DNA from 2 places in the Allobosea sp. RIT-PG3_2 genome. Region 1 is predicted to be linked to the other one. Evidence: riboswitches for the same ligand, from Rfam matches in the RefSeq annotation. Region 1 holds a riboswitch; the other holds the start of a gene.
What was found. A riboswitch is a leader RNA that binds a small molecule or an ion and turns the genes downstream of it on or off. The one in region 1 is predicted to bind cobalamin.
Positions count from the first base shown of each region.

Region 2: linked by a shared signal. The riboswitch ahead of AC2FAN_RS17420 (ribonucleoside-diphosphate reductase subunit alpha) and the one ahead of AC2FAN_RS07300 (ABC transporter substrate-binding protein) in region 1 are both predicted to bind cobalamin.

Region 1 is NZ_JBXWCA010000002.1:321,903-329,029, reverse strand. It holds gene AC2FAN_RS07310 (ABC transporter ATP-binding protein) at 1-640, opposite strand, end outside; gene AC2FAN_RS07305 (FecCD family ABC transporter permease) at 651-1,694, opposite strand; gene AC2FAN_RS07300 (ABC transporter substrate-binding protein) at 1,691-2,722, opposite strand; cobalamin riboswitch at 2,992-3,202, opposite strand; gene AC2FAN_RS07295 (1-aminocyclopropane-1-carboxylate deaminase/D-cysteine desulfhydrase) at 3,237-4,241, opposite strand; gene AC2FAN_RS07290 ((R)-mandelonitrile lyase) at 4,291-4,686, opposite strand; gene AC2FAN_RS07285 (urease accessory protein UreD) at 5,278-6,123, shown strand; gene AC2FAN_RS07280 (urease subunit gamma) at 6,152-6,454, shown strand; gene AC2FAN_RS07275 (HupE/UreJ family protein) at 6,476-7,057, shown strand; gene AC2FAN_RS07270 (urease subunit beta) at 7,062-7,127, shown strand, end outside.
Region 2 is NZ_JBXWCA010000005.1:353,985-361,111, reverse strand. It holds gene AC2FAN_RS17420 (ribonucleoside-diphosphate reductase subunit alpha) at 1-2,912, opposite strand, end outside; cobalamin riboswitch at 3,033-3,232, opposite strand; gene AC2FAN_RS17415 (sensor domain-containing diguanylate cyclase) at 3,381-4,604, opposite strand; gene AC2FAN_RS17410 (O-antigen ligase family protein) at 4,803-6,137, shown strand; gene AC2FAN_RS17405 (Gfo/Idh/MocA family protein) at 6,226-7,127, shown strand, end outside.

The DNA of each region.
Region 1 (7,127 bases):
GCAACCGGCCATGATGCAAGAGCGCGATCTCGTCGCAGAACAGAGCGGCGAGGTTGAGGTCGTGCAGCGCGACGATGCAGGTGATGCCGAGCCGCCGGATCAGCGTCAGGATCGAGAGCTGATGCTGGATGTCGAGATGGTTGGTCGGCTCGTCGAGGATCAGCTCGCTCGGCTCCTGCGCCAGCGCCCGCGCGATATGGACGCGCTGGCGCTCCCCGCCCGAGAGCGTGTGCCAGGGCTGGTCATGCCGGTCTTCGAGGCCCACCCGCACCAGCGCTTCGCTGACGGCGGCCTCGTCGGCTGCGCTCCACGAGGCGAGCGCGGCGCGATGCGGCGTGCGGCCAAGGCGGACGACCTCGCAGACGGAGAGCTGGATCTCGGTCGTCGCCTGCTGTTCGACGAAGGCGAGCCGCTGTGCCAGTTCGCGTCGCGGCACCCTCGCGATGTCGCGCTCGTCGAGCGTCACCACGCCGCTCGCCACCTTGCGCAATCGGCAGAGCAGCCTGAGCAGGCTCGACTTGCCGGAGCCGTTGGGGCCGATCAGGCCGAGGATGCGCCCCGGCGCCGCCGCGAGCGTCACACCGTCGACGATCATCCTTCCGGCCGCGCTCCAGCGCACGTCCTGCGTCGCGAGCGTCATGCCGGCTTCCTCACGCAGGTCTCCTGGCGCGATAGAGGATCAGCGCGAAGGCCGGCGCCCCGAACAGGGCGGTGACGACGCCGATCGGCAGGATCTGCTGCGGTACCAACACGCGCGAGAGGATGTCGGCGAGGATCATGAAGACCGCGCCGATCACGAGGCAGGCCGGCAGCAGGCGGGCATGGCCAGAGCCGACGAGGAAACGCGCGGCGTGCGGGATGACGAGGCCGACGAAACCGACCGTGCCGACGATGCTGACCATGGCGGCGGTCATCACCGCCGTCGTCGCGAACAGCACGATCCGCACGCGCAGAACCGCGATGCCGAGCGAGGCGGCGGCGTCGACGCCGAAGGCGAAGGCGTCGAGCGCCTTGGCGTGCAGCATGCAGACGCCGAAGCCGAGCAGGGCGACCGGCGTCGCGATCCATAGATCCGGCCAGCGCACGCCGCCGAAATTGCCGAGCAGCCAGAACATGACGCCACGCGCCTGCTCGGCGCTGGCGAGTGTCGTGACGATGGTTGCCGTCGCGGCGTTGAAGAGCTGCGAGGTCGCGACGCCGGCCAGGATGACGCGGTCGCTGGCGCCGCCCGCCCCCGTCGCGAGCAAAGCGACGGCTGCCAGCGCCGCGCAGGCGCCGATGAAGGCGCCTGTCGACAGGCTGATCGCCACGCCGCCGATGCCGATGCCGAGGATCAGCACCGCGACGGCACCGGTCGAGGCGCCGGCGGAGATGCCGAGGATATAGGGCTCGGCCAGCGGATTGCGCAGCAGCGCCTGCAGGATCGCGCCGGAAAGCGCGAGCGCCCCGCCGCACAATCCGGCCATCAATGCCCGGCTCAGGCGATAGTCGAAGATCACGCCCTGCTGGATCGCGCTGACCGGCAGGTCGAGGTCGAACAGCCCGTTGCCGAGCGCCTTGACGGCGACCTGAAACGGGATCGCCATCTCGCCGATCGTCACCGCCAGCGCCACCGACAAGGTGAGTGCCAGCAGCGACAGCAGCGCGAGACCGATCCGCGCCGGCCAGTTCGGACCGTGGGCGGCGTGGCTCAAGGGGCGATGCCGAAGCTCGCGATCGCCTTGGCGAGCGTCTCGATGCCATCGACCGTATCGAGCCCGGCGCGAGTGGCCCCGACGTCGATGATGACGACGCGGTTGTTCTTCACCGCGTCGAGCTTGCTGGCGACGGCATCCGTCTTCAGGAATTCGAGCTTCTTCTCGATATCGTCGGCCGGGAAGCGGCGGCGGTCCATCCTGACCGTGACGATCACGGCCGGGTTGGCGGCGGCGATGCTCTCCCAGCCCACCAGCGGCCATTCCTCGTTGGTGGTGATGATGTTGCGCGCCCCGAGCTGCGACAGGATATAGGCCGGCACGCCGTTCTTGCCGGCCATGAAGCCGTCGCCCTTGATGTCCTTGCTGGAGAACCAGACGACCACGGGCACGTCCTGCGCCTTCAGCTTTGCGACCTGCTCGACGGCCTTGTCCTCGCGCGCCTTGAGCTCGGCGACGAGCTTCTCGGCGCGGTCGGAAACGTCGAAGATCTGCCCGAACTCGCGGATGTTGCGATAGACCAGCTCCATCGAGAACATCTGCGTGCGCACGCCGTCGCCGGGGCCGGAATTGTCCTTGCCGACGCAATCGGTCGGCGAGACATAGGTCGGCACCTTGACCTTGTGGAACTGGTCGCGCTTGCCGACGATGCCGTTCGGCCCGAGATGCCATTCGAACATCGCGGTGACGAGGTCTGGCTCCTGGCCGACGACGGCCTCGAAGCTCGGGTCGTTGTCGGCGAGGCGCTTCACCTTGGCGTTGACGGCCTCATAGGACTTGGCGACCGGCGAGAACCAGACGGCGGTGCCGACGACACGGTCGCCGAGGCCGAGCGCATAAAGGATTTCCGTCTGGGTCTGTCCGAGCGCGACGACGCGCTTGGGCGGGGCGGCGAAGGTGATCGTCTCCCGGCAGTTCTCCAGCGTCAGTGGATACTGCGTCGGAGCTGCCGAGGCGGCGGCGGCGAAGAGGACGCTGCCGGCGGCCGCGGCGAGCAAGGCGGGAACGAACTGGAAGGCACGACGCATGAACGGGACCGGCTTGGAGAGGGCGTCACGGCAGCGGAGCAGCGAGGCCCCGGCGCAACGGACATCAAGTGTAACAATGTTGCATTTCTCATAGGTCGCGCGACGCGGGCGCGTCAAGTGACGTGCGGCCTGCGCGGCGGCATCAGCGGATATCGTGGACATGGATTTCATCGCTCCCCGAAATGAGCGCGGGGAGTCTGGGCGGATACGGCCGGATGCGGGTCTGGGGACGCCGCCGACGCGCATCCCTCCGGAACACCCCGCCCGAAAGACGTCTCGCGATCGCGGCAGGTCTCCTGGCTCGCGGGTCGACGCCTGATCCGCCCGGCCTTCCCAGTGCGCGGGGCACCAGTGGACGATGGACGGAAGGCTCACCGCTTACAGTTGCGGGGGCAGCCTCGGCTTCGGCGAAAGGCGCCTCACCGAATTCCCTCTTAGCTCCGGGGTGCAACCCGGAGAACCTCGATCGACCGGCACCATAGGGCGGCGCCGAGGCGCGTCAAGCGGGCAGACGCTACGTCACCGTCCTGAACAATCCGAACTGTGAGAACAATGCGGCAGTGCCGCCGGTATGGATCACGCAGGCCGGCTCGCCGCCAGCGATCCGGCCCTCGGTGAGCGCGTCGAGGAAGCCGGCACAGGTCTTCGCCGTATAGACATGCTCGATGAGGATGCCCTCGGTGCGGGCGAAGGCCAGGATGGCGGCCTCCGAGGCCGGGGTCGGCACGCCCCAGCCGCCGCCGAGCTGCTCCATGTGATATTGCGGCAGCGCCGCATCGAGCGGCGCGACATCGAGCCCGGTCCGGTCGCGCAGGCCCTCATAGATGCGCCGGACATGCTCCTCCAGCTCCGCTCGCTCGTATTCGACGCTGACGAGATGGAGCTGGAAGGGATGCCCGAGCAGGGCATTGCCGAAGATGAAGCCGGCCTCTGTCGGCCCCATCGAGCCGGCGAGAAAGACGTGCCTGATCGGCGCCTCTTCCCGCTGCGACTGTTCGTGCAGCTCGAAGGCGGCCCGGACATAACCCATCGCGCCGAGCACGGGGTCGCCGACGATGTAGGGCTTCCGCCCCTGACGCGCGAGTTCCGCCGCCGCTTCGGCGAGCGCGGCGTTGCGCTCGCCTTCATCGACGGCCCCGATAAAGCGCAGCTCGGCGCCGAACAGTCGGTTCAGGAAGGAGCGCTCGCGATTCTCCGGCGTATCCGGCGCATTGTGCAGGACGATGCAGTCGAGACCGACGAGCGAGGCAGCCGCGGCCGTGAGGCGGCAGAGATTGGAGGTCGCGCCGCCTCCGACCAGAAGGATATCGGCCTTCTCGCGCAGCGCAGCGCCCAGCCAGTATTCGAGGCTCCGCAGCTTGTTGCCGCCGAGCGCGATCTCCATCAGGTCGTCGCGCTTGATGTAGACGCCGGGCCGGCCGAGCTTCTCCTCGAAACGGCGCAGCCTCTGGAGCGGCGTCGGAGCCTGGACGAGGGCATGGCGCGGCTCGCGCAAAAGGGTGGAAGGCTGAGGCGTCATCGTCCCGTTCGCGGTAGGGCGTGGTCAGGCTGGGTCGAATGAGCGGCGATCAGCCGCCGTACTGGGCGTCCGAGACCTGCTCCAACCATTCCACGACCTTGCCGTTCTCGGCTTCCTGAATGGCGATATGGGTCATGCCCGTTGCCGGCGCCGCGCCATGCCAGTGCTTTTCGCCGGGCGGGAACCAGACCACGTCGCCCGGTCGAATCTCCTCGATCGGCCCACCCCAGCGCTGCACCCGGCCGGCACCGCTGACGACGACCAGCGTCTGGCCGAGCGGGTGGGTGTGCCAGGCCGTCCGCGCGCCCGGCTCGAAGGTGACGCTGGCGCCCTGCACGCGCTCCGGCGCATGCGGATTGAAGAGGGGGTCGATCCGGACCGATCCGGTGAACCAGTCGGCCGGTCCCTTCCCGGACGGCCGGGAGCCGGCGCGCATGATCTCCATGGTGATCTCCTCGTCTCCGGCGCTGCGGAAGGCGCTCGGGATATTGCGACGATACGCGATCGGTTGGGAATCGCCTCGTCCGCTACGGGCATAGACCGGGAAGCGCCGTGCCGACAGAGGCGTTCGGACTGAACGAGGCCGGCGCGCCTTGGCGGTGATGATCGGTTGAGCACCCCTGAGGGTTTGGCTCGCAAAGCGGGCGATTGATGCCGCTTTATTGTGCAAATCAGTTTCTTGGATGGCGTCATCGATGGCCTCGGCCAGCTGAGGACCGAATGGTCGGTGCCTCCTGCCGCTTTTGAATGCAGGTGATGGCACTGAAGCGCAGTGCAAACGCGCCCGCCAGCCGGCGCGGGCCGATCAATCCTTTGCCGCGGACGAGCCACTCTGATCGCAATGACATTGAGCTCTCCCGGCTGGCATATCACTTGCGTCTTTTTTCGGCAGCAGAGGGGAATGCGGCGTGCGTGTGGCTTGGCGGGATCGCGATGGGGGAAGAGCTGTGCGGCTTGCGATCCGCCTGACGCTGGGCATCGGTGCGGCAGGAGTCGAAGCTGAGGCCTTCGTCCCGAAGCGGAAGCGGCGTTGAAGATGCTGTTGGCTGCCGATAGTGCGGCGATGCAGGGCGCCGGACCGCCACGGATGCAGCGTGCTGTCGGCCATGCCGGCGTGAGTTTTCGGTCGCTGGATGGGACGACGCGTCTCGAACGTCTCTTCCAGGATGGCTGCGCCAAGATACGCTTGCCCAAGACGCTGGGCGTCGACGATCCGCAGGCGATCCTCATCAACACCGCAGGCGGCCTGACGGGCGGCGACCGCCTGGCCACCGATGTGAATCTCGGCGCGAATACCGCGGCTTGCGTGACCACGCAGGCCTGCGAGCGTGTCTATCGCTCGACGGGGCCGGATGCGACGCTCAACAATCATCTGCGCGTCTCGGCCGGCGCGCGGCTCGCCTGGCTGCCGCAGGAGACGATCCTGTTCGATGGCGGCCGCCTCTCCCGCCGGCTCGACGCCGATCTCGAGGGCGATGCCGAACTGGTTGCTGTCGAGGCCGTGCTCTTCGGCCGGATGGCGATGGGCGAGACGCTGCGCAGCGGGCTTCTGCATGATCGCTGGCGGGTGCGTCGCAACGGTCGGCTGATCTTCGCCGACGATCTGCGTTTCGAGGGTGATATCGCCGCGCGCATGGCGCCGCAGGCGGTTATGGCCGGCCGGCGCGCCATGGCGACGGTGCTGTTCACTGGGGCCGCGCCCGAGCGCTTTCTTGAGTTGGCCCGATCCATCATTGGACCAGCCGGCGGCGCCAGCGCGTGGAACGGCAAGTTCCTGGCGCGGCTGGTCGAGGAGACCGGGCTCGCTCTGCGGCGGCGGCTGGAGCCGCTGCTGACCCTGCTGATGGGCGGCCGTTCGCTGCCCAAGGTCTGGCAACTCTAGCAAGGCCCGGAAACTCTAGGATGACGGCATGAACCTGACACCGCGCGAGAAGGACAAGCTCTTGATCTCGATGGCCGCCATGGTGGCGCGCCGCAGGCTCGAGCGCGGCGTCAAGCTGAACCATCCCGAAGCGATCGCGCTGATCTCGGATTTCGTCGTCGAAGGCGCGCGCGATGGCCGCAGCGTCGCCGAGCTGATGGAAGCCGGGGCGCATGTCGTCGGCCGGGCGCAGGTCATGGAAGGCGTCGCCGAGATGATCCACGACGTGCAGGTCGAAGCGACCTTTCCCGACGGCACCAAGCTCGTCACCGTCCATGAACCGATCCGCTGACGTCCCGACACAGAGGCTGCCATGAAGAGACTGTCGATCGCCCTGATCCTGAGCGTTGGTGCCGCGAGCCCGGCCTTCGCCCATCTCAACCCGGCCGAGCATGGCTCGTTTGCGGCCGGCTTCTCGCATCCGCTCTTCGGCGTGGACCATATCCTGGCGATGGTCGGCGTCGGCCTCTGGGCGTTCCTTGTCGGCGGGCGCGCGATCTGGGCGATCCCGCTCGCTTTCGTCGTCACGATGATGCTCGGCTTCGCCGCGGCGCTGGCGGGCATCGGTTTGCCCTTCGTCGAGCCGGTGATCGCCGCCTCCGTCGTCGTGCTCGGCATGCTCGCGCTCGTCGCGCTGCAGGTGCCGACGCCGGTCGGCATGGCGGTGGTCGGCTTCTTCGCGCTGTTCCACGGCTATGCCCATGGCGGCGAACTGGGCGAGGCGACCAGCACGTCCTTCATGGTCGGCTTCGCGCTGGCGACGGCGCTGCTGCATGCGGTCGGCGTCGGCGTCGGTTTTGCCGGCAATGCGCTTTCGCATCGCGGGCGCATGGCGGCGCGCGTCGCCGGTGGCCTGACCGCGCTCGGCGGCCTCTGGCTGGTCGCGGGAGCCTGACGCGATGATCCCCGGAGAGGTCTTCCCCGCTGCCGGCGACATCGTCCTCAACGAGGGGGCGGCGCAGGTG
Region 2 (7,127 bases), on a different contig from region 1:
CAGGTCGGGTCGTCGATCGAGCAGGCGTTGGGCACGGCCATGCCGTTCTCCAGCGGGATATCGACCAGGATCGGCGCGGCCACGACAGGCGCCTTTGCTGCGACCGGCACGCCAGACGAGACCGCGTTGAGCTTGCCGTCCGTCCCCTTCAGCGTCGACTTCTCGACATGGGTCGCCGAAAGCGCGCGCAGGTAATAGGTCGTCTTCAGGCCGAGCCGCCAAGCCAAGCGATAAGCCTCGTCGAGCTTCCGGCCCGAGGGCTGCGCCATGTAGAGGTTGAGCGACTGGCCCTGGTCGATCCATTTCTGCCGGCGCGCCGCGGCGCGGATGAGCCAGCTCGTCTCGATCTCGAAGGAGGTCGCGTAGAGCGCCTTGAGGTCGTCCGGAACGCGGTCGATCCCGCTGACCTTGCCGTCATAGTATTTCAGGTCAGAGACCATCACCTCGTCCCAAAGCCCCCTCGCCTTCAGGTCGCGCACGAGCCCGGCATTCACCACGGTGAAGTCGCCGGACATGTTGGCCTTGACGTAGAGCTGGCTGTAGGACGGCTCGATCGACTGCGAGACGCCGACGATGTTGGAGATCGTCGCGGTCGGCGCGATCGCCATCGTGTTCGAATTGCGCATGCCGATGGTCTTCACCCGCTCGCGCAGCGGCTCCCAGTCCAGCGTCGCCGAGCGGTCGAGCTCGACATCGCCGTCGCGGGCTTCCGAGAGGATGTCGAGCGAGTCGATCGGCAGGATGCCCTTCGACCAGAGCGAGCCCTCGAAGCTCGGATAGCGGCCGCGCTCGGCGGCGAGATCGACCGAGGCCGAGATCGCATGGAAGCTGATAGCCTCCATGGAGCTGTCGGCGAAGGCGACCGCGCCTTCCGAAGCCGCCGGCAGGCGCAGGGTCTGCAGCGAGTCCTGGAAGCCCATGATGCCGAGGCCCACCGGGCGATGGCGCAGGTTGGAACGGCGCGCCTCCGGGATCGTGTAGAAATTGATGTCGACGACATTGTCGAGCATCCGCATGGCGGTCTTCACCGTCTTCGCCAACCGGGCCTGGTCGAGCCCCTCCGCCGTCACATGGGCAAAGAGGTTGACCGAGCCGAGATTGCAGACCGCGACCTCATCGGCCGAGGTGTTGAGCGTGATCTCGGTGCAGAGATTGGACGAATGCACGACGCCGGCATGCTGCTGAGGCGAGCGCAGATTGCAGGCATCCTTGAAGGTGATCCAGGGATGCCCGGTCTCGAATAGCATGGTCAGCATCTTGCGCCAGAGATCGAGCGCGGCCACGCGCTTGAACACCTTGAGCTCGCCGCGGTCGGCCTTGGCCTCATAGGCTTCATAGGCCGCCTTGAACGGCTTGCCGTAGAGGTCGTGCAGGTCCGGCGTCTCGTCGGGCGAGAACAGCGTCCACTGGCCGCCGGCCGCGACGCGCTGCATGAACAGGTCGGGAATCCAGTTCGCCGTGTTCATGTCATGGGTGCGGCGGCGGTCATCGCCGGTGTTCTTGCGGAGATCGAGGAACTCCTCGATGTCGACATGCCAGGTCTCGAGATAGGCGCAGACCGCGCCCTTTCGCTTGCCGCCCTGGTTGACCGCGATCGCCGTGTCGTTGGCGACCTTCAGGAACGGCACGATGCCCTGGCTCTCGCCATTGGTGCCCTTGATATGGGCGCCCAATCCGCGCACCGGCGTCCAGTCGTTGCCGAGACCGCCGGAATACTTGGCCAGAAGCGCATTGTCCTTCACCGCCTTGAAGATGCCGTCGAGATCGTCGGCAACGGTGGTCAGGAAGCAGGAGGACAGCTGCGGGCGGAGCGTGCCCGAATTGAACAGCGTCGGCGTCGAGGCCATGAAATCGAAGGACGACAGCAGATCGTAGAACTCGATCGCCCGCGCCTCGCGATCGATCTCGCGGATGGCGAGGCCCATCGCGACGCGCATGAAAAAGGCCTGTGGCAGCTCGAAGCGGTTCCCGCGGACATGCAGGAAGTAGCGGTCGTAAAGCGTCTGGAAGCCGAGATAGTCGAAATGCAGGTCGCGCTCGGGCTTGAGAGCGGTAGCGATGCGGGCGAGATCGAAACGGCCGAGTTCGGGATCGATCAGCTCGTTCTCGATGCCGGTCTTCACATAGGCATGGAAGTAGTCGGCATAACGCCCTGACATTTCGGCCTGCGTCGCCTGTTCGGCATGGCCATGGACGAAGCTCAGCGCCTCGCGCCGCAGCTTGTCGAGCAGGAGCCGCGCCGAGACCTTGGCATAGTTCGGCTCGGACTCGATCAGGGTGCGCGCGGCCAGGATCGGGGCGAGCGCCAGCTCGTCGAGCGAGATGCCGTCGTAGAGATTGCGCTGCGCCTCGGCGAGGACCGGTTCCGCCAAAACGCCATCGAGCCCGGCGCAAGCTTCGCGCACCACCTTGGCCAATCGCCCGGCATCGAGCGGCACCAGCACGCCGTCGGCGAGCTTCATCCGCAGCGACGGGGCTGCGGCTGCGGCGGGCTTCGCCTCGGCCAGCGCCCTCGCCCGCTCCCGCGTCCGCTCGTCGCGATAAAGCACATAGGCGCGGGCGACCTTGTGATGCTCGGAGCGCATCAGCGCGAGTTCGACCTGGTCCTGCACGTCCTCGATATGGAAGGTGCGGCCGGCATCGGCGCGGCGCGTCAGGCCGGCGACGATCTGCGTGGTGAGGTCGGCGACGATGTCGTGGATGCGGCGCGAGGCGGCGGCGCTCGAGCCCTCGACAGCCAGGAACGCCTTGGTCAGGGCCACTGCGATCTTGGAGGCATCGAAGGGCGTGACCGCGCCGTTGCGGCGGATCACCTGGAAGCCCGGCTCGCTCGCGACGGCGCGCGGCTGCGATACGGTTTCGGCACTGTACGGCGCCGGCGCAGGCCGTTCGGCTTCAACGGAAAGAGACATCGGCTTCAAACCCCAAGATCAAGATGTTGGGGGCAAAGGCCAAGGCGGACGCGTGGAAAGGGCGCGCGACAAAGAGAGGCCGCGACCTGCCAGCGCACCACCGGGACACCCCGCCCGCGGACGTTAACTAGGGTCGCGGCAGGTCTCCTGGCTCGCGGGTCGTCGTTCTCGTCCGTCTTCCCAAGGCCTTGCGACCTCAGTGACTTAACGCTGGACGAGAACTCACCGCTGACAGTTGCGGGGGCAGCGCCGGCTTCGCACCGGCTTCCCTCTTAGCTCTCGATCTTGCGATTCGAGAGACCGTGACCACTACATTTAGCGGTCATTTCCATTCATCCGTCAATTGCTCGTATGCGCTGGATACAAGCCGTTGTGGAAAGCGGGGATGAATGGCTCAGCAGCTGCCGTCGAACCCCTGAAGTGCCGCGCACGCACACGCAACGCCACCGGCGCTCCATCTGAACCACCTCAGGCGAACTGAACGTCGATCTCAGGGCCAGCCTTGCGGACCACATGCGCGAAACGCGAGAAGTTATCGGCTTCGATGGCGAGCTTGAAACGGCTGGGCACCCCGGCCGAATCGATCACGGCAAGGCTGGCGCCCTCGTCGGAAAGGCGTTTGACGGTACAGTCTATCACCGAGCGGCCACCGTTGAACACGATGCTGCCGGCCTTGAGCACGCGCCGACCGAAGGGCGAGCTGCTCGCAGCGCCTGCATGGGCCGCAATGCAGCGATTGCGACCCGCGGTCTTGGCGGCATAGAGCGCCTCGTCAGCCTGCTGAAGCACGGCTTCGAGGTCCGATGCGGCAGTTGAAAGCGCCGCGATGCCGAAGCTCGCGGTCACGGTGAACGGTCCGCCGACGCCTTCGAAACGCTGGGCGGCGATGCTTTCCCGCAGCTTCTGCGCGACGCTGAGAGCGGCCTGCAGCCCCGTATGCGGCAGCAGAATCGCGAATTCCTCGCCCCCGAGGCGCCCGATCAGGTCGCTCTGGCGCAGCAGGTCGCGGCAGGCGGCCACGGTGCCGGTCAGCACGGTGTCCCCGCCGGCATGGCCCTGCGTGTCGTTGACGGTCTTGAAGTGGTCGAGGTCGAAGGCGATACAGCTCGTCTCATGGCGATGGCGCAACGCGAGTGCGATCGCCTTGCCGGCTTCATTGCGGAAGGCGCGGCGCGAGAGTGCCCCGGTCAGGACATCGGTGGACACGAGCAGACGCAACCTGAGCTCGTCCATCACGATCGCGGCGAGATCGGCGAGGATCGCAACGTCCTCTCCATCGAAGGCGCGGGGCGCGGTGTCCATGGCGCAGAGCGTGCCGATATTGTGACCGCCCTCGCCTCGCAGCGGTATGCCGGCATAGAAGCGCAGATGCGGCGCGCCGGTGACGAGTGGATTGTCGGTGAAACGCGGATCCGCACGGGTATCGGGCACGATCAACGGCTCGCCGCGGCGGATCGTGACGTCGCAGAGCGCGCTACGCCGATCTCCTTCGCAGTCGGACAAGCCCTCGCGCGACTTGAACCACTGCCGGTGGCCATCGAGGAAAGTCACGGTCGCCATCGGCACCTTCAATGTGCGGCGAACGAGGCGCGTGATCCGGTCGAAGGATTCCTCGCCCGGCGTATCGAGGATGTCGTACTGCGCCAGCTCGTCCAGGCGGGCCTGCTCGCTCGCGGCGGCGGGGACGGACATGGTTGCTCCCGATTCGATCTTATGCTTATGGCGCGAAGCTCAACGCGTCGGCGTAAAAGAGACGTAAACGGCAGCGTCGTCAGATGCTTTTGCCGTCAGGCCGCCGGAGTTAGAGGCCCTTAATATGTCAGAGCCTACGATGTCGACAGCCAGCCCGGCTCCCCGGAGCAAGGTCGTCCAGTCCAACGCGAAGCGGCCATGAGCGAGAGCGTCCAGGGCTCGATCACCAACCAGCCGGCACGATCCGGCTCAACCGCGCATATTGCCGGCACGGGCGCGCTCGGCAACGCCCTCGCCGGCTTCGGCCTGTTCGTGCTGATGATGTCGCTCCAGCCCTTCGCCGGGCCGCCCGAGGCGACTGCGCCAGGCGAATCCACTGGTAATATCGTCAACCAGATCGGCTATTTCGTCCTTGGCCTCGCATTTTTGGTCGCGATGCTGAGCTTGACGCAGCGAGCGGTTCTGGCTCGGCTCGGCAGCGGCAGCTGGGCGATCATCTTCGGCATCGCAGCGCTTTCAGCCGCCCAGTCGCTCGATCCGACCGCGTCTTTGCGCGGACTTCTGCTCGCGGCGATCGTGATGACCATCATTGCCGGCGTGCTTGTCCTGCCGCGCGACGAACGAAGCTTCGCGACGGCCGCAGCCAATGCCTGCCTCGTGCTGCTGGCACTGGTCTACGGGGCGCTACTGCTCGCGCCGCATCTCGCCGTCCACAGCTCGGAAGGCGCCGAAGGCGTCCATGCCGGCGACTGGCGCGGCCACCTCAGCCACAAGAACTTCGCGGCACCGGTTTTCTCGATCATGGCGATGTTCGGCATCTACGCCTGGCGCAGCGGGTTGCGCTGGCGCGGCGGCCTGATCGCGGCGCTCGGCGTGCTCTTCGTGCTCAACAGCGGCTCCAAGACGACACTGGGCTTCCTGCCGCTGACGATCGGCCTCGTATTCCTGAGCCGCATCACCGGACGGCCCGGCCTGACGATCCTGCTGCACCTCGTCCTGGTCGCGACCATCGCCGCCCTGACCGTCGGCTCCGTCATCTCGCCGCAGTTCCACGCGCTCAGCGCGGCGCTGATCTCCGATCCGACCTTCACTGGCCGCGACGAGATCTGGAAATTCGCGCTCCGGCACATCGCCGAGCGGCCCTGGCTCGGCTACGGCTACGCCAGCTTCTGGCAAACGCCGATCGTCACCGGCCTCGAGGAGAACTTCGAGGCAAGCTGGGATGTGCGCGGCATCGGCTCCGGCCACAACAGCTATCTCGACGCGGCGCTGGCCTTCGGCGTCCCGGGTGCGGCGGTGATGATCTATCTGCTGATGGGCAAGCCGCTGCTGAACTATCTCGCGAGTTGGCGTGCGCCGGCCAATCGCAGGCTGGCGGATCTCTTCGTCATGATCGTGATCTTCATGACCTATGTCGGCATGCTGGAAGCGTTCCTGCTCAATCGCGCCGACCCGCTCTGGGTCCTGTTCGCGCTGGCGGTGATGGGGCTTTCGCTGACGGCGCGGATGCGCACTGTCGCGACACCGACTTGATCCGGCAGCTAAAGCGGCTTCCGTCCGACCATCGCGGCATGCCATGCAGGGCGCGGCAATTCCATCAACCGCCTGCTCGAGAACTCCCATGCCCCAGACCTCCATCTCCTTCGGCCTGATCGGCGCCGGCATCATGGGCGAGCGCATGCTGCGCGCGGCGCTCGACCAGCCGGCCTTGGCCCTGCAGGTCTCCGGCATCTGGGACCCCTCCTCCACGGCCATGGAACGGATCGCGACCGCCCTGCCCGCGGTCCCGCACCAGCCCGACGCCGCTGCCCTGATCGCCGCCAGCGACTGCGTCTACATCGCCTCCCCGCCCACCTCCCATCTCGCCCATGCCCGGGCGGCGCTTGCCGCCGGCAAGGCCGTGTTCTGCGAGAAGCCGCTGGCGGTCGATCTCGCCGATGCACGCGCCTTCGTCTCCGAAGCGAAGGAGCGCGGCGCCGTGAACTTCCCCTTCGCCTCCTCCCCGGCCGTCGTACGGCTGCAGGAATGGATCGCCTCGGGCGTCGTCGGCACGCCCCGGCGCATCTCGATCGAGGTCGCCTTCGCGACCTGGCCGCGCTCCTGGCAGGCCGATGCGGCCGGCTGGCTCGACGGGCCGGTGCAGGGCGGTTTCACCCGCGAGGTCGTCTCGCATTTCCTGTTCCTGACACGTCGTATCGCGGGGCCTTTCGCCGGCCTCGCTGGCAAGGCTGTCTATCCCGAGCCCGGCAAGAGCGAGCGCCGCATCGAGGCGACGCTGACGGCAGGCGCCCTGCCTGCCACCCTCACCGGCAGCGTCGGCACCACCGCGAAGGACGACCACAACGTCTGGACGCTCGAAGGCGACAAGGGCGCGGTGCGCCTCTGCGACTGGTCGCAGGCCGAGCGGCGTCTGGCCGACGGCTCCTGGGAGCGCGATCCGGAGGCTCTCTCGCAGAACGAAGCGCGCCCCCTGGCCCTGCGCCGCCAGCTCGAAGGTGTCGCCAAGCTGACGCGTGGCGAGCC